Regions from separate parts of the Vibrio sp. M260118 genome, predicted to be linked through region 2. Evidence: predicted binding sites of a transcription regulator. Region 2 holds the regulator's gene; each other region holds the start of a gene.

Region 1 (5,557 bases), on a different contig from region 2:
ACCACTGCCGGTAACTCGATACCTTTGGCAAGGTAGTCTCTACGAATCGAAGCAGGAGGCGTCCATGTTGGGTTTGGACGTTTCTGGCTAATGGTGGTTTCCATTTCTGGTGTATCGCGCCCTACTCGACCAATCCCTACCGGAAAAATCTGCACTTCATTGCTGTGTTCAGGAAAGTAATATAGGCGAAGTTCAGCAAGATTGATCACAATACCTTTGCGCTCAACATTGGGCAGGATAATCTGCGTTGGTATAGTCAGTACGTAATCGACTTTAGGCAGGAATGGGTCAATACCTTTGTTGGCCGCCATTAACGATAAAAAACCAACGTCGTAATGCTTAGCTATGTTTGCCAACGTCTCGCCCTCTTGAACCTGATGGAACTGAGTTCGACCGACAATACTACTGCCTTCGACAGGCAACTCATAAGTGGCAGCGAGCAGCGGAGCACTGAAAAAACACATTAATGCAAGAACCGTACGCACCATTTATACTTCCTTGGCTTGTTTATAGAGACTTAAGGTTATCTCTCTTTCGGTCTTGTGATCAACTATCGGCTTAGGATATGCCAAGCGATCACTCTCAACCCACTTCCAAGGTTGATGAATATACTTATTTGGCACTTCACGAATTTCAGGTACCCATCGACGAACAAACTCTCCTTCACCGTCAAACCTCTCTCCCTGCGTAATTGGGTTAAAGATACGAAAGTAGGGCTGGCCATCACACCCCGTTGACGCGCACCACTGCCAGCCACCATTATTGGCGGAGTAGTCACCATCAACAAGCCGAGACATAAAGTATTGCTCACCAATGCGCCAATCCACATGGAGATCTTTAACGAGGAAACTCGCCACTATCATCCTCAAACGGTTGTGCATCCAACCCGTCTGGTTTAACTGGCGCATCGCTGCATCAACAATCGGATAACCTGTATTGCCGCTTTTCCACGCGGAAATGGCCTGCTCAGAGTTGCGCCAAATGAGGTTGTTCCCCCAATCAGTAAAGCTTTCTCCTTTGCTAAGCTTAGGTTCAAAATAGCTTAAATGCTGGTAGAACTCGCGCCAAATCAACTCACTTTGCCACACCTCTCGCCCACCCGTTAAAGGTAAGGGTTGAGTGTACATCACTCGTGCTAAACACTGCCGAACGGATAGCACACCTATGGCAAGGTATGGAGACAAGGCACTGGTGCCGTCAATAGCAGGGAAGTCGCGTTGCTGCTGATACTGCTCCACTTTGCTCCGGTCAAACTCTCGCAAAGATTTGATTACCTGCTTAGTTTGTACCGGATAGCGCCCACTTGATACGCGTGGATAAGCAAAGTTTGACTGCGGAGAGAGCTCACTTACGAGATCTAAATTAACCAATTTGGCAGCTTCTACTTCTAATGGCTGAATTTGGGACACATTAAGAGGGTGGCGGTAGAGTTTTTCTAAATAAGCACGCTTAAAGGGTGTAAAGACCTTGAAGTACTCACCTTGCTTGTTGAATACACTTCCCGGCTTGAGCGCGCATTTATCATCGAACTGGTGGCACTCTATACCTGCTTCAGTAAGTTGTTCTGCTAAAAAAGCATCTCGATTTTGTTCATTGAGCTCATACTCTTTGTTGATGAAAACGCCGCTAGCCGCTTCTCGTTCAGCAACCTTCGCCACAAGCTGAGCCGCAGATCTAAATGTCTCTACCTCTGCGTAATAAAGAGGAATATTGTTGCTGTGCAGATCACTTTGTAGCTCAAATAACCTTCTGTAAATAAGATCTGCCTGCATTGGAGCGAGTGAGTGTTCTGTCCAAGTTTCTGGCGTTGCTATGTATAAAGCAACCACTGGTTCTCCACTCTCACAGGCTTTCGTTAAGGCAGTATTGTCCTCGACACGTAAATCTCGGCGTAGCCAAACTAGTTTCACAACGAATCCTTACTCTTCGATTGAATTTGATAGCAGTACTTGCCCAGAAAACGACGCCTTTATTTTGTCAATGGCAACCATTTGGCTAGCACTCATTGGACGCGAGCTGTTGATTGCCACCGAGGTATAAGCACTTAAGCCCTGATGCTCTACTAATCCAGTAAGATCTTCTATGCCGTTGACTATCACTAGATTCATCCCCGACTCCGCAAGCTTCAGTGCCCATAAGCGAGCAGTGACATCATTATGCGTATCGCAGTTGATGAACAGACACTTCCCTTTTCGAGCGGTTTTACTTTCAGCATCAATTATTGAGTTGATACGTGTCACTATGATCGAGTCCATCATGCCTTTTTGCAGCGTACGGAGACCAAACCGAACTACAGATAAAGCCTTCTCAGCAGGCTGAATAAACTGTTTTTCTACGACTTCCAGGGGATACTCTTTAAGTACCGTAGAGAGAATAGACTCCGCTTTGCCACTGTTAAGATCAGCGAGCGCTTGTAGGAAGTCATTGACTTCATCAAGCTGAGTAATGGTGTACTCGCCTTGGTTTTTGCTCGGTTCGTCAGACGCCAGTAGCTCTTTTACCTTACCAATCGGCACACCTTTGCTGAGCCAACCCTGAATATCGCCTATGAGAGCAATATGCTCGTCGGTATAAAGCCTGTGACCTTTCTCGGTTCTCTGAGGCTGAACTAAGTTGTAACGCCTTTGCCATGCGCGCAACGTAACAGGCTTAATGCCCGTTATCTCAGACACTTCACGAATGGCATACAGCCTTTTCTCATAACCCATAACGTAAACGTAACTCCTGTGGGTGCGGTTGTAGAAACGCTTGATCCTCAAGGTAAGCATCTGGATGCGTTGCTAAATAGTGTTTGATCAGTGTCAGTGGTGCGAGTAGAGGAAGCACTCCCACGCGGTAATCTTCGATCACTTGTCTTAACTCTTTCTTCTGTGAGCGGCTAAGCTCACGCTTAAAATAGCCTTGTAGATGCATCAACACGTTAGTGTTGTTTTTTCTACTGGCACGATTTGCAATTGCGGCCATCAGACCTTCACGATACAACTGGTAAAACTCATTGATGTCGTAATCTTTTACATTCGCCACCAACTTACCCAACTCTTTATAGGAGGCTGGATGGTGAGCCATTAGCGTCAGTTTGTAACGAGAATGAAACGCAACGATTTTGCCGCGAGTAGGCTCGTCGCCCATCGAGTCATAAAAATCTCTCAGTGTATAAACGCGAGTAATAAAGTTCTCTTTAAGCACCGGATCATTGAGTCGACCATCCTCTTCAACCGGTAGCCAAGGCATGGCTTTCATTAGTTCATTGGTATAGAGGCCAACGCCTACGTTCTCAGCACTGTTCTTTTTGTACACTTTTACTCGCTCCATGCCGCATGTTGGCGACTTGGCACAAACGATGTAACCACATAGCTGCTCTTTTTCTAAAGACGCCACTTTCTGCTTTGAATAGTCAACAACCTTTTGCGTGTGCTCTTTAGTGGGATCTTTGGTTTCAACCAACGCAATTCTGTCTTCGTTAGACATTAAGCGAATGGTAGGACGGGGAACTGGCATTCCTGAACCCACTTCTGGGCAGATTGGCATAAATTCGAAGTAGGGCGTCAACTCTTTGGTGACGAACTTACTAATCTTATGTCCTGAGTCAAAGCGAACGCGCTCGCCTAACACACAAGCGCTAATTCCGATTTTAATTGGCTGCTGATCCATGGTGAGCTCCCTTTTTATTAAGGCTATACAAAAACACTTCTTGTATAACTTTTTATAGCACAATCTCGAAATCCTGTACGAAAATTTAATTTGTACAATTTGATATAGGAGTACGTAGCAAAGCCTTTTTTGGTTCACTCACGAAGCAAACGTTTTTACGAATCGATTGCCCATTCACTTTCAACACAATTAGTTATCAACAGACAATTAATGCACCAAACCGCCCCCTTTTGTGACATACTTCTCATGGTCTATGCGCTGTAATAGCTAGTATTGGCTCAAGCGATTTTTCAAAATCAACATAATTAGTAATCAGCAGTTCATATTACTAATATTTTTTGGAGTAATAACTATGGCAACCCCACACATTAACGCACAACCAGGTGATTTCGCTGAAACGGTTTTAATGCCAGGCGACCCACTACGCGCAAAATACATCGCAGAAACGTTCCTAGACGATGTGAAGCAAGTATGTGACGTTCGTAACATGTTCGGCTACACAGGTACTTACAAAGGTAAGAAAGTGTCTGTAATGGGTCACGGTATGGGCATCCCTTCATGCTGTATCTATGTTCACGAGCTAATCGCAGAATACGGTGTGAAAAATGTAATCCGTGTAGGTAGCTGTGGTGCAGTACGTGATGACGTGAAACTAATGGACGTAGTTATCGGTATGGGTGCTTCTACAGACTCTAAAGTAAACCGCATTCGTTTCAACAATCACGATTTCGCAGCAATTGCTGACTTTGGCCTTTTAGAAGAGTCAGTTAAACAAGCACGTGCTCAAGAAGTACCTGTTAAAGTGGGCAACGTATTCTCTGCTGACCTGTTCTACACACCAGAAGCTGACATCTTCGAGAAGATGGAAAAACTTGGCATCTTAGGTGTTGATATGGAAGCCGCAGGTATCTACGGCGTAGCAGCAGATCTTGGCGCTAAGGCTCTGACTATCCTTACAGTGTCAGACCACATCATCCGTGGTGAAAAACTCAGCTCTGAAGAGCGTCAAAAGTCGTTCAACGACATGATGAAAGTGGCATTAGAAACTGCTATCAACATCTAGTTTCATTCCTTTCGCCACCGAACCTAGTTTGGTGGCCAGAATAATCCCGAGGGGGAGATAGTGACAGCCGGCCAACTGCCAAAGGAAGCGAACGGGTTACAGCTCAACTTTTGTAAAACATTGGCGTGTGACAACTTTGGATTGAGTGATGCACATCGTTACGTTGTGCAGCATGCGAACCCTAAGCGACCTGCGATGGTTTGCCGTGAATGTGGCGCTTTCCCCCCCTTACTTAACAACCAAGAAGTCCTTAACGAGCTTCATCGCCTACGTCAACTTCATAGTGATGGGCTGCCTGCTTGTCGAAACGACGAGTGCGAAAACTTTGGCCTTTCGGTCCATACCCATAAACACCTCTACCATGCTTTTGGCTACAGTGGCGACCGTCAACGTTATCGCTGTAAATGTTGTCAATCGACCTTTGTCGACAAATGGTCTGGAGCAAACAAAAAACTCCATTTTCAAGAAAACCTCCTTGGTCTGCTTTTTATGGGCTATTCGGTGCGCGAGATTTGCCGCAAGCTAGAAATCAACCCAAAGACGTTTTATGACCACCTTGACCATATTGCCAGTCGATGCCGCCGTAAGTTAGCCATGTTCGATGCCCGTTGGGTTAATCACGCTGAAAGCTATCAACTGGCGTCTTACTATGTACCTCTTCAACCGAAAAGCAACAACGGGGTGCTGTGGATGGCGACGGGTGAAGCCCATAGTGGTTATATCCTCTGCCAGCACGTCAATTACTCCTCTGATGAAGAGCCTATTGGCTCCGTGGATCACAATCCGTACCAATTCCCAGCTCGATTTGTCTCTCATGATCACTCATCTGAAGCAAATCTTCCT
Region 2 (9,685 bases):
CATCGCGGATTAAACCCAGGCCCCAAGGACCAATCGCCACACCCGCAAGCAAGTATCCGAGCACCGACCCAAGCCCCAAGCGCTGAGCTAATGGCACAGCAACAACGGCCGCGGTTAAAAAGATCACACTGCTGTTAAGAAAATCACTTTCAAATGCCATTACTACCCCCTACTACCTGTTCAGTATAGGTAAGCAAAGGATCATTCAGCCATTGACGATAAGCTTCAGCATGTTGATAGCGCTCCATCTCACTCACGTTACGCGCCCAGTAGAGTACCAGAGGCTCAATCCACTCCATCTGACACAGTGCAGCAGTCAATTCAAACGGTTGTAAGATCTCATCCAACGGATAACGGTTGTAGCCAGTGCGACCAAACGCTTCCTTTTTACCTCCAGTAGTGATGACGCTACGCCAGTATTTCCCTTTCAGTGCTTCACCTTTTCCATAGGCAAAGCCTTTGCCTAACACGCGATCAAACCACTCTTTCAGCAGTGCAGGACAAGAGTACATATAAAGAGGGTGATGAAATACGATCACATCATGAGCTTCAAGCAGAGCTTGCTCGACAGCAACATCAATAAAGAAATCAGGATAGTGAGCGTAGAGATCATGCACCGTGACGTGATCAAGCGACTCGATTTTCTTGATCATCATTTGATTCGCCACAGAGCTCTGTGACTCAGGGTGGGCGTACAACACCAACACCTTAGGTTTACTCAAAGGTAAAGTTTGCATTCCTTGACCAACAATCCTTTTGTAATTATTCGGTTTTTAATGTCGTTTATGGTTATCAGTTTGTTATACGTTGTTAGTGGCAATAACGCAATGATCGACATAACCCGTTAAGTACCCTACTATTCGTCGCAATACGAGCAAAGACAAAGCAAAAGATTATGATTACCTTCTCTGGCATTCAGCTTCTTCGCGGTGGAAAACCACTGCTAGAACAAGCCTCTGCAACCATCCACCCGGGCGACAAAGTCGGCCTTGTTGGTAAAAACGGCTGCGGAAAATCCACTCTCTTCGCCTTAATTAAGGACGAACTCTCTATTGATGCGGGTAACTTTAGTAAGCCTGCTCATTGGGAGTTGGCTTGGGTCGCACAAGAAACTCCGGCACTAGAGAGAAGTGCTATCGAGTACGTCATTGATGGTGACCGCGAATATCGTGGTTTAGAAGCAGATTTAGCGACCGCCGAACAGCAAGATAACGGCACCTTAGTCGCAGAAATCCACGGTAAGATCGAAACTATCGGTGGTTACAGCATTCGCGCTCGCGCAGCTGAGCTGCTTGATGGCTTAGGTTTTAGCCAAGAACAGATGAGTTGGAATCTAACTCAGTTCTCTGGGGGTTGGCGTATGCGCCTTAACCTTGCTCAGGCCCTGCTTTGCCGCTCTGATCTTTTGCTACTCGATGAGCCAACCAACCACTTGGACCTAGATGCGGTAATGTGGCTAGAACGTTGGTTACAAAACTACCCGGGCACACTAGTGCTTATCTCGCACGACCGAGATTTTCTTGACCCAATTGTGAGTCGTGTGATTCATGTAGAGAATCAACAGCTCAATGAGTACACCGGTAACTACTCGTCGTTTGAAGAACAGCGCGCACAAAAGCTAATTCTGCAACAAGCTCAATATGAGAAACAGCAGAAGCAAATGTCACATATGCAAAGCTATATCGACCGCTTCCGCTATAAAGCTTCAAAAGCTCGCCAAGCGCAGAGTCGGATTAAAGCCCTAGAGCGTATGGAGCGAGTTCTTCCTGCCCAGCTTGATAACCCATTTAGCTTCCAGTTTAGAAAACCGGATGCTTTGCCAAACCCGATCATCATGATGGATGAGGTATCAGCAGGATACGGTGACAACCTCATTCTGGAAAAGATCCGCCTAAACCTAGTACCGGGCAGCCGTATCGGTCTGCTTGGGCGCAATGGCGCAGGTAAGTCAACCCTTATCAAGCTGTTGTCTCGTGAGCTAAACCCTCAAGGTGGTGACCTAACCTATTCGCAAGGCGTTAAAATTGGTTACTTTGCTCAGCACCAATTAGAAACACTGCACCCAGAAGAGACGCCACTACAGCACATGATGCAGATAGCGCCAGACAAGAATGAACTTGAGCTGCGTAACTATCTAGGTAGTTTTGGCTTCCAAGGAGACAAAGCACTAGAAAAAGTCGCACCGTTTTCGGGGGGTGAGAAAGCGCGTTTAGTCTTGGCTTTGGTCGTATGGCAAAAGCCTAACCTGCTACTACTCGACGAACCAACCAACCACCTTGACCTGGATATGCGTCAAGCGCTGACCATGGCACTGCAAACCTTCGAAGGTGCAATGGTGATTGTTTCCCACGACCGCTACTTACTGCGTGCCACCACGGATGACTTATACCTGGTTCACGATCGCCAAGTGGCGCCATTTGATGGTGACTTAAATGATTACTACAAGTGGCTGACCGAACAACAAAAGGCCGAGCGAAAAGAGGCGCAAGCTCAACAACCGGAGAAAAGCACCGAAAACAGTGCTGCGGCGAAAAAAGAGCAGAAGCGTCGTGAAGCGGAGTTCCGTAAACTAACCGCACCAATTCGCAAGAACCTGACAAAACTTGAAGAGAAAATGGATAAGTTGGGCGCTAAGCTTGCGGAAGCAGAAGCTCAATTATCAGACAACTCACTTTATGAAGCCGAAAATAAAGCTAAACTTAACGAAGTGCTAGCGATTCAGGCCAACAGTAAAAGTGAGCTTGAAGATGTGGAAATGGAATGGATGGCTCTACAGGAAGAGCTAGAGAGTATGGAACAGGAGTTCAACAGCCAATGAGTTCAAAGCACGTCACTATTTCTTTAACACTAGAGCGCTTATGGCAATTTAGCTTGCAGTACTACAGTGTGCGAGAAGTCAAAGAGGCGTGTCTACATTTACAAAACCATTTCAAAGGTAACGTAAACCTACTGCTGCTGCTCAAATGGCTTGATGAGCAGCAGGTGAGTTTTCAAGAGCAAGACTGGCATAAGGTAGAAGAGTGTCTTGGTCGCTCAGAAGCATTACTCCATAGCTACCGAGAGCTAAGGCGCAAGTTTAAGAATAACCTGCCTGATACCCTCTATCGCGAGTCACTCCAATTTGAGCTGCAACTCGAGAAGCAGCAGCAGTCTGATCTTGTTGATTGCATCAACAATATTGAACTAGAGGTAAACCACGCTGAACCTCTCACCTTGCGTTACTGTCGTCAGCTAGGTGGCGAGCAGCTTTATGCTGTTTTCGCTGAACCTATCAAAGATATTGCCAACCTATAATCCCGTCACAACTCAGGATCGTTATGACTCATTTTGTTGCCGCTAAAGGACTCGCTAACCCGCACTTACAAACCTTAGCTCCGCGCTTTATTCGCAAAAAGGCGTTGTTTGAGCCAGTTTGGCAAACGCTGAATACGCCTGACGGTGATTTTCTTGATATAGCTTGGAGTCAAAACCCTGAAGATAAATCAGCTCAAAGCAAACCTATCTTTGTTCTATTTCATGGCCTAGAAGGTTGTTTTTACAGCCCCTACGCTAATGGGTTGATGAATGCCTTTGCCAAGCAAGGTTGGCTGTCTGTAATGATGCATTTTCGCGGCTGTAGTGGTAAACCGAATAAGTTGGCGCGTGCGTATCATTCCGGTGAAGTCGAAGATGCACGTTTCTTCCTAGAACAGCTTAATTCTCAATTCCCGCAACAGGCCAAGGTCGCAGTAGGTATTTCACTCGGTGGCAACATGCTGGCCAACTATTTAGCCCAATATCAACAAGAGCCGCTGCTTGAAGCCGCGACCGTAGTTTCCGCGCCGCTCGATCTCTCTGCGTGTTCGCAACGTATCGAGCAAGGCTTCTCTAAGCTATATAAGAACTACCTGCTCTCTTCACTGAAAAAGACCGCGCTGCAAAAACACCACCTTCTAAAGGGAGAGCTAGGCCTGAGCTACCAGAATATTAAGCGAGTCACCAAATTGTATGAGTTTGACGATCTGATTACTGCCCCACTGCACGGATTTAAAGACGCAGACGACTACTATCAACGCTGCTCTGGGATCCATCGCCTTAAAGAGATCTCGCTACCCACGCAGATCATTCATGCTAAAGATGACCCATTTATGACCGAGGCAGTGATTCCAAAATATGTCTTGCCCGACAACATTGACTACCGGTTGTTTGAGCAAGGAGGTCACGTTGGCTTCGTTACTGGCAGTGCACTTAAACCAAGGTTCTGGCTCGAAGAGTCACTGCCTGCTTACTATCAAAGCTTGGCAACTTCGGCCTAACTATTCACGTCTGCATCGTAAAATGAAGAGGTATTTATGATCGTTCCATGGCAACAAATTGAGCCAGACACCCTAGACAATCTAATTCGCGAATTTGTTCTACGTGAAGGGACTGATTACGGAGCCGTCGAAGTATCTTTGCAAGATAAAGTCGACCAAATCCGCGCACAACTCGAATCAGGTGAAGCCGTAGTGGTGTTTTCCGAACTGCACGAAACCGTCGACATCCAGCTCAAGCAAAAGTTCTAACCGCTCAACGTACTTCGGTCAAAACTAGACTTCGCTTATGGATATAGAACTGCATACAGTGTTAGGTAACCAAAGCGTGCTATAGTGGCTTTCGTTTAAAGGAATAAATCACACAGACAAGGTTTGTCATGTCAGCAAAACACCCTATTATTGCGGTCACTGGTTCTTCCGGTGCCGGAACTACAACCACATCAGAAGCGTTCCGTAAGATGTTCAACATGATGAACGTCAAACCCGCTTGGGTTGAGGGGGACAGCTTTCACCGTTTCACTCGCCCTGAAATGGATGTGGAAATCCGTAAAGCTCGCGAACAAGGCCGCCATATCAGCTATTTTGGTCCCCAGGCGAATGATTTTAACGGTTTAGAAGAGTTCTTCCGTAAGTATGGTCAGGAAGGTATCGGGCAGATCCGCCGCTACCTACACACCTTTGATGAGGCGGTCCCATATAACCAAATGCCGGGCACCTTCACGCCATGGCAAGATCTACCAGAAAACTCAGATGTACTTTTTTATGAAGGACTGCATGGTGGTGTGGTTGATGGTGATGTCAACGTATCACAGCATGTCGACTTTCTGATTGGCATGGTTCCTATCGTCAACTTAGAGTGGATTCAAAAGTTTGTTCGCGATACCCGAGACCGAGGTCATTCCCGTGAGGCCGTCATGGACTCCATTGTCCGCTCGATGGATGACTACCTTAACTACATTACGCCACAGTTTTCGCGCACCCATATCAACTTTCAGCGTGTCCCGACAGTGGATACCTCCAACCCGCTTAATGCCAAAGGCATCCCGAGCTTAGATGAGAGCTTTGTCGTCATTCGTCTAAGAGGCATTAAGAATGTCGATTACCCGTACCTGCTCGCGATGATAGATGGCTCGTTTATGTCACGCCATAACACCATAGTTGTGCCGGGAGGAAAGATGAGTTTTGCGATGGAATTAATCGTCCGACCTATCCTTCAACAACTCATCGAAACAGGAAAGATCGGCTAGCACTCGTAGTTAAAACACGATTACTTTTCATACCGTGATCATGTGCACAGTTTTGCGTAGTAAAACCCGGCTCCGACCCGATTAAAATCAAGAAATCGTTTCCGAAAAAGGATACTATTTCTTACCGAAACACAAGTTGGCTTGCAGCATTTGTAAAGTGCTCTTATCCTAGTAAGCCTTGTTTATTGCTTGGCAAAACATGGAAAGTGACAAGCGTACCCTGCAGAGGAAGTGAGATATTATGGTTCTAGGTAAACCTCAAACCGACCCTACATTAGAATGGTTTCTTTCACACTGTCATATTCATAAGTACCCTTCAAAAAGCACGCTGATTCACGCGGGCGAAAAAGCTGAAACGTTGTACTACATCGTTAAAGGCTCTGTTGCGGTTCTTATCAAAGATGAAGAAGGTAAGGAGATGATTCTTTCTTACCTAAACCAAGGTGACTTTATTGGTGAGCTTGGTCTATTCGAAGAAGACCAAGAACGTACAGCATGGGTTCGTGCTAAATCTCCTTGTGAAGTAGCAGAGATCTCATTCAAGAAATTCCGTCAGCTAATTCAAGTAAACCCAGACATCCTAATGCGTCTGTCTGCGCAAATGGCAAGTCGCCTACAAGTGACTAGCCAAAAGGTAGGTGACCTTGCATTCCTAGACGTGACTGGTCGTATTGCTCAAACGCTACTGAACCTGGCGAAGCAACCTGACGCGATGACTCACCCAGATGGCATGCAGATCAAGATTACTCGTCAAGAAATCGGTCAAATCGTTGGCTGTTCTCGTGAAACAGTGGGTCGTATCTTGAAAATGCTAGAAGAGCAGAACCTGATTTCTGCACACGGTAAAACAATCGTAGTATACGGCACGCGTTAAATATCAGTGACTAGTGTTTAGTGCCTAGTTGCTAGAGTAAAAAACACTACGAATATGATTTAAAAGCCACCCAATGTAAGTCGGGTGGCTTTTTGTTGTTTTAGCGATTGGATTACTCAATATCTAGGAACTAGAAACTAGGAACTATTAGCCGTTAGTACTCTCAAAGATCTTATCCGCCGAAGCAGCAACAAAGCCAGGGTAGAGCTCGCCGTTACTCATTGGGTAGCGCTTAGCAAACTCGTAGAAGCCGCCAGGAATAGTCTGGGTACCCTCTATGAAGTCTACTGAAACTTTATCCGCCATTGTCGAAGATTGCTCTAACAGTACCTCTGGAGAGCCTTTCACTTCGCCACCAAACTCATTGATGGTAAAGCCCGATTGACGCAAGTGGTCATTCACTCCTTTCACTTCATCGAAGGCATTTAATTGGTTAACGCTAACCGTAAAGTGATTCGCTCCATAACCATGAGCAGCAAGCCAAGAGGCATACTCGCTCTCTTTAGCTAACGACTGGAAATCAGCATAGCTTAGCTGCCACAAACGCCCGCCATACAAGAACTCATGACCTTTTAGCCTACTGGTGTCCAATTGCTCGACAAGCTTAGCAACGATGGCTTGAAGGCGCTCTGAACACTCTTCAACTTTGAGTTCACTGATGAATACTTTCGGCTGTTTAGGGTCTGGATGCTCATAGTGTTTTGCCACTAGGTTCTTACTCTCAAACAGATAGTCACCACATGGCTTGTAACCAACATCTAAAAAGGGTTGCGCTAAAGTCGCAATGCCTAGAGGCTCAACATTGAAAGTACGCAGAGCGATATGGTCGTTGATCAGCGCCTCATCTTCTTGCAGCAGTTGATGCACTTTTTCTGCAGAGGGACATAAGCGATGAATATAGTCATTCCATAACTGTTGGAATAGAACATCTGGCGTCATAACGCCTCCTTGTAGGGGTTGTTTACGTTGTGAGTTCTGTTGTTATTGTTATAAGAGAGGCTACCTAACCTGACGCTTTTAAACATCGAGTAGATAGCCTTCAACCTGTGACGTTTAAAGCCTCCTCCACTGGGAGGCAAGAAGGGAAAACCCTAAAATCTACTTATAATTATATCTCTATTCCTGGGCTTAAGGTTGCTGGAAGAACGGTCTCTCCCCCTTCCATCGAAGCCATAGGGTAAGCACAGTAATCTGCTGCATAGTAAGCGCTAGGGCGTAAGTTGCCTGATGCACCTGGTCCTCCGAATGGCGCATCACCGCTCGCACCTGTTAATTGGCGATTGCGATTTACGATACCTGCACGAATATGATCAACAAAGTATTCCCACTCACTGTCATCAGTAGAAACTAAGCCAGCCGATAGACCAAAACGAGTATCGTTCGCTAGCTCTACCGCTTTCTCTAAACCTTGATAACGAACCACTTGCAGTAGTGGGCCGAAGTACTCTTCATCTGGCAGCTCAGCAATTGCAGTAACATCTATAATGCCTGGAGTGACAAATGCCGCCTCCCCTGCTTTAGCTTCAACTAAACTCTCACCACCTAGCTGTTGCAGATTCGCTTGTGCTGCAAGGATAAAATCAGCGGCTGCTTTAGAGATCTGAGGGCCCATAAATGGCGCCGGCTCAGCAAATGGCTGATCAACACGAATCTTATTAGTCGCTTCAACAAGCTTGTTCACCAGTAAGTCACCTTTGTCACCGACAGGAACATACAAACGACGTGCACAAGTACAGCGTTGACCGGCACTGATAAACGCAGATTGGATGATGGTATAAACAGTGGCGTCAACTTCGCCATAGTTTTCCGAGATCACCATTGGGTTGTTACCACCCATCTCTAACGCGAGCATTTTGCCCGGTTGACCAGCAAACTGCTTATGCAGAATATGACCTGTGTTCGCACTGCCCGTGAATAGCACGCCATCTAAGCCTTTCGAATCTGCCAGCGCAATGCCTGTTTCCTTAGCGCCCTGAACTAAGTTAATCACCCCTTTTGGTAAACCAACTTGATCCCACAGTTTCATCGCAAACTCACCGGTCAATGGTGTTTGCTCTGAAGGCTTAAACACAACCGTGTTACCCGCAAGTAGCGCAGGAACAATATGGCCGTTTGGTAGATGCCCGGGGAAGTTATATGGGCCAAACACCGCCATTACACCTAACGGGCGATGACGCAGTACAATTTGGTTTCCAGCCGCTTCACGCTGCGCTTCTCCAGTACGGTCGTGGTAAGCACGGATTGATATCGCTATTTTACCTGCCATTGCTGCCGCTTCCGTACGCGTTTCCCAAATTGGCTTGCCTGTCTCTTTAGCGATGATCTCTGCGATTTGCTCGCTGTTTTCTTTTACCTTTTCAGCAAAAGCGAGGACAATCGCTTCACGCTCAGCAAAGCTCATCTTCTTCCAGCCGACAAATGCACTACGCGCTGCTGATACCGCTTGCTCAACTTGCTGCGGTGTTGCGCTGTCGCCTTGCCAGATAACTTCATTGTTGTATGGGCTTTGCGAGTTCATCGACTCACCTTGACCTGCGACCCATTCACCAGCAATCCAATGTGTCATAGCTAATTCCTTCTAATACAAAGCTCTACTGAGCCAACATGCGAACGAATTCGCCTTCATTTACTTTTAGCGCATTCGCAGCTTCAGGCGGCAAAATCACAGTTTCTGAAGCTTGGTCATAAGCGGCCTTCGTCGCTGTCGCACGAAAATCTTCAAATGAGGTGTTTGAAATCAAGTAATCTTGTGAGCTTGAGTGGTCGGCAATGGTCACTTTTGCTCTGAATGAGTGGCGAACTGACTCGATATTGCGCACATCACACTCTACAGTCGGGCCACCATCGAAGATGTCGACGTAGTTACGGCAAGTGAAGCCTTCTTTTTCCAACAGACGTAATGCTGGCTTAGTGTTTTCATGTACCTGGCCTATGACCGCTTGCGCTTCTTTGCTCAATAGGTTGATGTAGATAGGCAACTTAGGCATCAGGTCGGCGATAAAGCCCTTCTTGCCGATTCCCGTTAGGTAATCCGCCATAGTGAAGTCAATCGAGAAGAAGTGTTCTTGTAGCCACTGCCAGAACGGGGAGTTACCCTCGGCATCCGAAACACCACGCATCTCTGCAAAAACCGTCTTAGAAAAACGCTCTGGGTGCTCCGCCATCATCAAGAAACGACATTTCGACATCAAGCGACCATTCAAACCTTGGCGGAAAGACGGACGTAAGAACAAGGTACAGATTTCGCTACAACCCGTGTAGTTATTACC
Region 3 (9,685 bases), on a different contig from region 2:
TAAGGTCATGAACTCGAGATACCTTGGTGGCCCTGTGATTAATGACAAGAAGGAAGTGATAGGTTTTCTATCCGGACAAGATTTGCTCGATAAGCTGATTAAGGTCAGTTACTACTGTCAAGATACGCATATTGTTGCAGACTGTATGCACCCTGAAGTGTTGTCTGTGACTTCTGATACTTCAATTATAGAGTTGGCTGAAATGATGACAGTAGGGCGGCCAAAGGTTTATCCGGTGATCGATGGAGGTAAGTTAGTCGGTATTATTACCCGCCGTGATGTGTTAAGGGCGATTGGTAAAAATATCGCAGATTGCTTTAAACATCCGGTGTAACACGTCGTTGGATTAAATAGGTAAGAGGCTGCCAAACTCTCAATAACAGAACAGTACGAGAGCAAGCTAAATAATAGTTATTTATTATTAAAATTTTAGTTTGTTCTCTTTACTATGAAACCATCTAAATACCGCGGTTATAAATGCCAACACCTTACTTGTTTAAGAGACTTCATTTAGGTTATTTGATTTAGTGCTCTAGCGTGATTGCTGTTCAATGTAGTCAATTAACTGCTTTTGGGTTAACGGCTTGGAAAAGTGATAGCCCTGAAATATATCGCAGTTGAGCTGAGCGAGCGCTTGCTGCTGCTCGGCAGTTTCTACTCCCTCTGCAACCGTACTGATTCCGAGTTTGTGGGCAATAGTAACAATCCACTCAACCATAGTGTAGGCAGCTTTATCTTCGAGCATGTCATCAACAAAACTTTTGTCGATTTTTAACTCATCGATTGGCAACTGCTTAAGCAAACTTAATGAGGAATAGCCTGTACCAAAGTCGTCCAATGAGCATCGCATACCATGGGATTTAATTTGTCTGAGCAAGGTTTGTACCCCCGCTACATCTTCTATGAAAACGTTCTCTGTCACCTCGAGGACTAAACGTAAATTATCGAATTGATAGCTTTTTGTCAGCTCCATAAGATCTTCGAAAAATCTTTGATGGTGGAACTGAGTAACCGATATGTTGACGGAGAGAGTAATGTCACGCCCTGTTCGCTCCTTTATTTCCATCATCTGTTCGAGTGAGCGGGCAATCACAAACCGTCCTATGGCAGGCATGACCCCGATAGCCTCGGCTATGGAGATGAATTTATCTGGCGGAACAAATCCTAGTTGAGGGTTCTCCCAACGAATGAGCGCTTCAACTCCTTGTAGGGTGCCATCTGGCTTGACCTGCGGTTGATAGACCATGTAAAACTCATGATTCATCAGTGCATGTTTAAGTTCTAACTCGATCTGGGTTGCGTACAGATGCTCGTTCTTTAATCTGTCTTCAAAAAAAGTGATGGTATTGCGAGTGCGTTTTGACTCATACATAGCCAGATCCGCATAACGTTTAATCTCATCACTGTTGTCGCCATCTTTAGGGTAGTTAGCAACCCCAATACTGGCAGATAGAATGAACCGATAGTCTCGTATCTTGTAGGGTTGGTTAATTAGCCCCAATATGTTGTTGCTTAGCGCTCGAAGCTGTTCGGTTTTATTCTCAAAAGTCACCAGAATAAATTCATCGCCACTGTAGCGGATGACAATGTCATGTTCCGATGTGGCTGACAAAAGTCTTTTTGCGGTTTCACACAACACTAGGTCGCCAATTTCGTGGCCATAGTTGTCATTGATCGCTTTAAAGTTATCCATGTCGATAAATAGCATGCTGTAGTGGGCATTCGAGTCCAGAGTCGGCATGAAGCTGTCGAGGAAGTAGCGATTATTAAGGCGAGTTAGGTAGTCATGGTTTGCTTGATAGCTGAGCGCTTGTTGCTTGTTAAGCTCGTTGCGCGCAATACTTCGAAACAGAGCATAAATAACAAGTAGTGAAACGACAAATACAATGATGATTTGTGTCATCTTCTGAAAAAATATAGCGCGTATATCTTTAACTTTGACTTCACTCGACACCCAAAATGCATAACGTTTAATATAAATACTTGCGGTCAAAGCTTGGCGTTTGGGCAGCATTTTTTCATGAACAAAGGTTTTGCCAGATGCTTTGATTTCGTTGATAGGAAGTGCTAACTCGGACTCCATGCTACTAACAGTTTCCTGCATAGCTTGTTGATCAAGTTGAGATTTATAGATTTCTGGTTCATCTCGCAGCTCAATAGGTGCGAACTGGAAATACCGGTCACTATCACGAAATATATAGCTGCTTATCTGTGTGCCCTCATTTTCATCCTGCTCAACAAACTTGAATGCTTTGTCGATTAGAATGGAAGCACTAATGACAAGTACTGGCTGATTATATCTGTCGCGCACCGTGAGGTAGGCCGGCATGATTAGCTTTCTCATTGCTGTGCTGTAGTAGGTGCGACCAAACACAGCATGGTCTACCTTTAGTGCTTGTTCGAAGCTCTTTTTAGTTTCTTCAATTTCTAATAGATTGTATTGCTTCGGTAATAAGGTGGCATTTGATGCGGTATAGAGAGAGCCGTTGGGTTCTAGAACAGCGAATCCGACCATGGAGTCATCAACATCAGCGACATTTTTTAGAATGTTTTTGACCTTTCTGCGCTCTGGGACTTCACCATCTTGAAATATTTCGTTAGAGAGGATATTGAGAACTACCTCATACTGCTTTAACAATGCTGAGTATGAGAGTGCGACGTTGGTGGTGATACTGCTCTGGCGGGTAGCGAAGTCGTTATGGTTAGCTCGATAGGTGTCATACGTCGTATAAATGAACAGCGCCAGCCATGTCACGGTGAACAGGTGAAATGCCAACCAGATATTTCTTTTAATAAACGCCATTTAACTCAACAATTCCCTATATTAATCACTCAACTATAGCAGCTTTAATGCATATTGAAAGGCGGTTCAATCACGTATTTGATGGGCAATTTTAAGTAAACGTAACTCATTGACGCGGTTTTAATTGACGATGTTGCTTCGACCACAGATATTCCTCAACAATCAGCAGAAATAGTTTGACCTTGGAGTAGGCTCCAAGGTTTAAACTACTGGTGTACAGTGAATGGAGATAAACATATGTGCACTAAACACCAAGCATGTCGTTCAGACAAAGTAGCGATAAATCCTTCTCAAGTTGGCTCTTGCTCTAGCCCTAAAATCTCAACCATTAAGATGGCTGAGGCTACTAGTTCTGAATCGAGTTGTTGTAGTTCAAACAGCTGTAGCAGTGGCGCTGACCCGTCTGACGAAGAGGGCGAACCCAGTTCCTCTTCACGTTATACCTATAGTTGGATAATTGAAGGGATGGACTGCCCTGCCTGCGCTCGAAAAGTGGAAAAAGCGGTTAATCGAGTAGATGGAATCATTGAGGCTAAAGTTCTTTTTGCTACCGAGAAACTCATCATTACTTCGGACAATGCCGATGTTGCACAACTCGTGGAACAAACGATTCTAGATACCGGGTTCACTTTTACCAGTCCTAATTCAAAGTCTGCAAAACAAGTATCCACTGGGTGGAAGTCAGTGTTGCAGCAGAATGCGCAGATTATTGCTATTGCGTCTGCTATGGCGATTGCCGCTGCAATTAAACCAGTACTTCCTGAAATTAGTGAATGGATGTTTGTGATTACCTGTCTAGCAGGCTTATATCCAATTGGTAAAAAAGCGATTAGCCTCGCTCGCTCAGGCACCCCTTTTGCCATCGAAACCTTAATGAGTGTCGCTGCTCTTGGTGCACTGTATCTGGGAGAAACTGTAGAGGCAGCAATGGTGTTATTGCTGTTCTTGATAGGTGAGCGTTTAGAAGCATTTGCTGCATCTCGTGCTCGTAGTGGTGTTCAAGCCTTGATGGAGTTAGTTCCGGAAAATGCGATTAAGATCGTTGATGGTCAAAGAGTTGAAGTTTCAGTCAGTGAGTTACATCCCGGTGATGTGATTGAAGTCTCTCCCGGCGCACGACTACCTGCTGACGGTCAGTTGCTCGAAGAAGCTGCAAGCTTTGATGAAAGTGCGCTTACTGGCGAGTCGATCCCTGTTGAACGTTATCAAGGTGACTCTGTAATGGCAGGTGCCGTTGTAGTCGATAAAGTTGTGCGGTTTACCATTACCTCAAAGCAGGGCGAGAACGCCATTGATCGAATCTTACGTCTGATTGAAGAAGCAGAGTCGCGCAAAGCACCGTTGGAGCGGTTCCTAGATCGATTCAGCCGTTGGTATACCCCATTGATGATGCTAGTTGCTTTACTGGTGATCATTACGCCACCGCTTCTGTTTGCTCAGCCGTGGGAAACTTGGATCTATCGTGGTTTGGCTCTGCTTCTTATCGCTTGCCCTTGTGCATTGGTGATCTCTACGCCTGCCGCGATTACTTCTGGCTTGGCTGCCGCAGCGCGCAGAGGGGCGCTTATCAAAGGTGGCGCTGCGTTGGAACAGTTGGGTCGAATAGAGACCATTGCCTTTGACAAGACTGGAACCTTGACCAAAGGTAAACCGGAAGTCACTGATATTGTTGCCTTAGATGGTTGGACTGAGCAGGCACTACTGGCAAAGATTGCTGCAATTGAAGTGGGCTCAAGCCACCCATTAGCCGTCTCGTTAGTTAACAAAGCCAAGCAGCTGAATGTTGAAATCGTTGAGGCTCAGGACAAACAAGCTTTGGTGGGCAGCGGTGTTCGTGGTGTGGTATCTGGTGTTGAGTATCAGGTATGCGCGCCAAGCAAAGTTGAGGTGACGTTACCGGCTTCCTTAGTTGATCACATCGAACAACTTGAGGGAGAGGGCAAGACTGTCGTGGTCGCGATAGAGTCTCAGCAAAGCATCATGGGTTTAATCGCTTGGCAAGATACTCTACGTGAAGACTCAGCCCAAGCGGTAGCTGCACTCCAATCGTTAGGTATTCACTCGATAATGCTGACCGGAGACAACCCACGTAGCGCGGCAGCCATGAGCTCTAAGATTGGCATTGATTATAAGGCAAGCCTGCTGCCACAAGACAAGGTGAGTTACGTTGAACAGCTTTCAGCTAACGGTAACGTAGCGATGGTTGGCGATGGGATCAATGATGCGCCAGCGATGAAGGCGTCCAGTATTGGTATTGCCATGGGTGGAGGTACTGATGTTGCGTTGGAAGCAGCCGATGCTGCCATTACTCATGACCGTCTGCTTGAGTTAGCGAGCATGATCGAGCTATCACGTGCGACACTGAGTAATATTCACCAGAACATTGCTTTGGCACTTGGGTTAAAGGGAGTGTTCTTGGTGACAAGCTTATTAGGCATTACTGGTCTTTGGGTGGCGGTATTAGCCGACAGTGGTGCAACGGCAATCGTCACTCTGAATGCCTTAAGATTGTTAAAATTTAAGCCTAAGCGCGCTTAATTTCGATTTGAATTAGTTTGCCTCTGCTTTGTTGATGTAGGGGCTGTTTTTTATGCAACTACTGTTTATTCTCACTACGAAGTGTGATGTAAACCGTTTTTATGTGCAATTTCATTTCTTGTTGCGCTTATAGTTGTGAGTTGTGTCACTTCAAAGTTGTGGTGAGTTGGTTAGAGTAACTCTTGTACCCGATGAATTTATAGAGCGTACTTGTCAACAATCTACTGACAGACTGCGCCACAAAAGGAGCCCCCTATGTCTCAAGCTGTATTCCACCTTGGTGTTACTGAATCTGATCTTGCTGGCGCTACACTGGCGATTATTCCTGGTGACCCAGCACGCGTACAAAAAATTGCCGAAGAGATGGAAAATCCGGTTTTCCTAGCAAGTCACCGTGAATATACGCTTTACCGCGCAGAGCTTGAAGGCAAGCCTGTTGTAGTTTGTTCAACTGGTATCGGTGGTCCTTCAACTTCAATTGCTGTGGAAGAACTAGCGCAACTTGGCGTTCGTACTTTCCTTCGTGTAGGTACAACAGGCGCAATTCAACCACATGTAAACGTGGGTGACATGATCGTGTCAATGGGCTCAGTTCGTCTAGATGGTGCAAGTCTACACTTCGCTCCTATGGAGTTTCCAGCAGTAGCGGATTTTGAAGTTGCGACTGCAATGAAAGCAGCAGTGGAAGAGTCTGGTGCTACTGTGCATATGGGGGTTACTGCTTCAAGTGATACTTTTTACCCAGGTCAAGAGCGTTACGATACTTTCTCTGGCCGCGTTGTTAAGCGTTTCCAAGGCTCTATGCAAGAGTGGCAAGACATGGGCGTGCTTAACTTCGAAATGGAGTCAGCAACGCTACTCACTATGTGTGCAAGTTCTGGCCTAAAAGCGGGTTGTGTAGCAGGTGTTATTATCAACCGTACTCAGAAAGAGATTCCTGATCACTCAACGTTGAAAGAGACAGAAGCTCGTTCTATTAAAGTCGTGGTTGAAGCTGCACGCAAGATGCTTTAACTGCTAGATTAGTTGTGAATGAAAACAGCCACCAGTTCGGTGGCTGTTTTTTTATCCGCTAAATGCCATCTTCGGTAGTGGCTGATATAAGCTCTCTGTCATATCTGATAACATTTGATCATAGACTTGAGAAATGATCAGCGAAATGTCGGTGGTTAGCTGATAGAGCTCTTCACTGGTCATTTCTATCTCTTCGCTGGCATTAATTTCAGTTAATGCATGCATGGCTTTAGAACTCAGGGGCGATGCAACAGACAATGGGCTAATCAATGACAACTGGTTTAGTTTACGTCGCGTCTTATCACAATAATACTTTACTCGTAACATACCTTCAGGGTAGTGAAGATCTTGGATAGAGATTCTTAACTGTGTTAACCCTTCCATGCTATCGAGCACTTGTTGCCAGTTCATATGGTATTCGTCGCTGATCTCTTCACGACCAGACTCTATTAACCATGCAATAGCAATTTCATCCATCAAGAACATACAGTGTCTAATGGTTTTGCCATGAATAACCTGGTTACGAGCAATCGTTCTATGTTCCCACTCTTTATGCAGTTTCTTTAGTTTAAGCTGCAGAATACGGTACATAGGTTTGTTTTCGAACTGTGCCTGAGCGATGAGCTCGTTTGAGCGATCCATCATTGAATCGTAGATTTCCTCTAATTGACTTTGATGCACGTCAAAGTGATGGCTCGTTAATGCTTGATGAGTAATGGCTCTGTGCTGTCGGCTAAGCAGAATAAGTTGGCGCAGTAGAACAAGTATTTCAAACTTACGCTCTAGGCCTGTGTGGCGTTTTTTTGAAAAGTAGAATAGCGCCACCAGTACGGCACATGAAATAATTAATGAAATGAGCACAAACATAACCAACTCCTTGTTATGGCTTACCTATAAAGTAGTAGAGCAGGTTTGATGCCAGAAAATAAGTCATTAAATTTCAATTGCTTATATATTTATTAGAGTTGCGAGTGATCCAGGATGGTGCAAGTTAGCACTGAAAGCGTGAATTAGCGCACAAAAAAAGCCCCGCTGATTTCAGCAGGGCTTTCGATTATTGCAATGTTATTTACATCACGCGCATGCCAGGCTGTGCGCCTTCGTGTGGTTCTAGAATCCACAGGTCACTGCCACCAGGGCCTGCGGCTAGGATCATGCCTTCAGACATACCAAACTTCATCTTACGCGGCTTAAGGTTTGCTACCATCACTGTTAGCTTGCCTTCTAGCTCTTCAGGTTTGTACGCAGACTTAATGCCTGAGAATACTTGGCGCGTTTCACCGCCAATATCCAGTTGGAACTTAAGCAGTTTGTTGGCTTTTGGCACTTCTTCACAAGAGATAATACGCGCGATACGCATATCAACGGCTGCGAAAGCGTCAAATTCAATCTCATCAGCAATTGGGTCTTTGTCTAGCTCAGTTTGGCTTGCCTTGTTCTTTTCAGCTTCAGCTTTCTCTTTTGCTGCAACTTCTGCCGCCGCATCTTCTTTCGAAGCTTCAACCATAGCCTCTACCTTCTTAGGATCGATGCGGTTGAACAGCGCTTTGAACTTAGTAATTTCGTGGCCAGTTAGTGGCGCTGCAATGCCTTCCCAGGTCAGTTGTTGATTCAAGAACGCTTCTGTGCGTGCAGCAAGCTCTGGCATGACTGGTTTCAGGTAAGTCATCAGAACGCGGAATAGGTTGATACCAACAGAACAGATATCTTGTAGCTCTTGATCTTTACCTTCTTCTTTTGCGACAACCCACGGTGCTTTCTCATCAACGTATTGGTTTGCCTTATCTGCCAGCGCAGTGATCTCACGGATAGCGCGGCCAAACTCACGTGCTTCGTACAGCTCTGCAATGCGATCGGCGGCAGCTGCAAACTCACTGTATAGCTCAGGTTCAGCGAACTCAGCAGATAGCTTGCCTTCAAAACGCTTAGTGATGAAACCAGCGTTACGAGAGGCTAGGTTAACAATCTTGTTTACAACGTCAGCATTCACGCGCTGAGTGAAATCTTCAAGGTTAAGGTCTAGGTCATCAATACGGCTGTTTAGTTTCGCTGCGTAGTAGTAACGTAGGCATTCTGGATCTAGGTGATCTAGATAAGTTGCCGCCTTGATGAAGGTGCCTTTCGACTTAGACATCTTAGCGCCGTTTACCGTAACGTAGCCGTGAACGAATACATTGTTTGGTTTACGGAAGCCAGAGCCTTCTAGCATTGCAGGCCAGAATAGCGAGTGGAAGTAAACAATGTCTTTACCAATGAAGTGGTACAGCTCAGTAGTGCTGTCTTTTTTCCAGTACTCATCGAAGTTTAGGTCGTCACGCTTGTCACATAGGTTTTTGAATGAACCCATGTAGCCGATAGGTGCATCTAGCCAAACGTAGAAGAACTTGTCTTTTTCACCTGGGATTTCGAAGCCAAAGTAAGGGGCATCACGAGAGATATCCCACTGTTGTAGACCTGATTCAAACCACTCTTGCATCTTGTTTGCCGTTTCAGCTTGAAGTGAGCCAGAGCGTGTCCACTCTTGCAGCATGCTTTCAAACTGAGGCAAATCGAAGAAGAAGTGCTCAGAATCTTTCATAATTGGAGTTGCGCCAGATACCGCTGATTTAGGATCAATCAGTTCTGTTGGGCTGTAAGTCTCACCACAGTTGTCACAGTTATCACCGTATTGGTCTTCTGACTTACACTTAGGACAAGTACCTTTTACGAAACGGTCCGGTAGGAACATCTCTTTCTCAGGATCGAACAGCTGAGAAATCGTGCGGCTAGAGATAAAGCCATTCTTTTTCAGCTCAAGGTAGATGTGCGAAGCTAGCTCACGGTTCTCTTCTGAGTGAGTGCTGTGGTAGTTGTCGAAGCTAATATCGAAGCCAGCGAAGTCTTTTTGGTGCTCTTCACTTACAGCAGCGATCATCTCTTCTGGCGTAATACCCATCTGTTGTGCTTTTAGCATGATTGGCGTGCCGTGAGCATCGTCAGCACAGATGAAGTTTACAGTGTTGCCACGTAGGCGTTGGTAGCGAACCCAGATGTCAGCTTGGATGTGCTCAAGCATATGACCTAGGTGAATCGAACCGTTAGCGTACGGAAGGGCACAAGTGACCAGTAGTTTTCTTGGATCGTTTGCCATACTTAATAATCGCTTCTTAGGTGTATAAAAAATAGAGAGTAATACTACCTTATCCCACCAATGACTCCAAGGCTTCCAATATGGGAAACCCCCAGTTTTTTCAGGGTTCAGTCTAGGCGAGGGGAGTGTTACGATTAGATGCATAAGGAGGACCTATGCGTCAGTTCACTTCAAAGCAAGATTTCTGTGATTGGTTGAAC

Evidence for each region. The regulator CRP, encoded in region 2, controls carbon source genes, mostly activating them, when cyclic AMP is high. The targets are predictions, from matches to a motif close to TGTGANNNNNNTCACA.
Region 1: deoD (purine-nucleoside phosphorylase) is a predicted target of CRP. The motif match lies at 3,883-3,898, and genes of this name have one in related genera.
Region 3: udp (uridine phosphorylase) is a predicted target of CRP. The motif match lies at 5,476-5,491, and genes of this name have one in related genera.

Annotation. Positions count from the first base shown of each region.
Region 1 covers NZ_JATABG010000201.1:544-6,100, reverse strand. The annotation lists partial or broken gene QTO00_RS12540 (L,D-transpeptidase family protein) at 1-488, opposite strand, end outside; gene phrB (deoxyribodipyrimidine photo-lyase) at 489-1,910, opposite strand; gene QTO00_RS12530 (MerR family transcriptional regulator) at 1,920-2,708, opposite strand; gene QTO00_RS12525 (YbgA family protein) at 2,698-3,651, opposite strand; gene deoD (purine-nucleoside phosphorylase) at 4,004-4,714, shown strand; partial or broken gene QTO00_RS12515 (lactate dehydrogenase) at 4,775-5,557, shown strand, end outside.
Region 2 covers NZ_JATABG010000002.1:5,509-15,193, reverse strand. The annotation lists gene kefB (glutathione-regulated potassium-efflux system protein KefB) at 1-160, opposite strand, end outside; gene kefG (glutathione-regulated potassium-efflux system ancillary protein KefG) at 150-737, opposite strand; gene QTO00_RS00285 (ABC transporter ATP-binding protein) at 896-2,818, shown strand; gene QTO00_RS00280 (TIGR02444 family protein) at 2,815-3,294, shown strand; gene QTO00_RS00275 (hydrolase) at 3,318-4,295, shown strand; gene QTO00_RS00270 (YheU family protein) at 4,332-4,544, shown strand; gene QTO00_RS00265 (phosphoribulokinase) at 4,673-5,542, shown strand; gene crp (cAMP-activated global transcriptional regulator CRP) at 5,784-6,416, shown strand; gene QTO00_RS00255 (DUF1338 domain-containing protein) at 6,564-7,355, opposite strand; gene astD (succinylglutamate-semialdehyde dehydrogenase) at 7,525-8,982, opposite strand; gene astA (arginine N-succinyltransferase) at 9,008-9,685, opposite strand, start outside.
Region 3 covers NZ_JATABG010000020.1:321-10,005, forward strand. The annotation lists gene QTO00_RS02650 (CBS domain-containing protein) at 1-334, shown strand, start outside; gene QTO00_RS02655 (putative bifunctional diguanylate cyclase/phosphodiesterase) at 533-2,803, opposite strand; gene QTO00_RS02660 (zinc/cadmium/mercury/lead-transporting ATPase) at 3,041-5,341, shown strand; gene udp (uridine phosphorylase) at 5,597-6,355, shown strand; gene QTO00_RS02670 (hypothetical protein) at 6,407-7,222, opposite strand; gene metG (methionine--tRNA ligase) at 7,425-9,485, opposite strand; gene apbC (iron-sulfur cluster carrier protein ApbC) at 9,641-9,685, shown strand, end outside.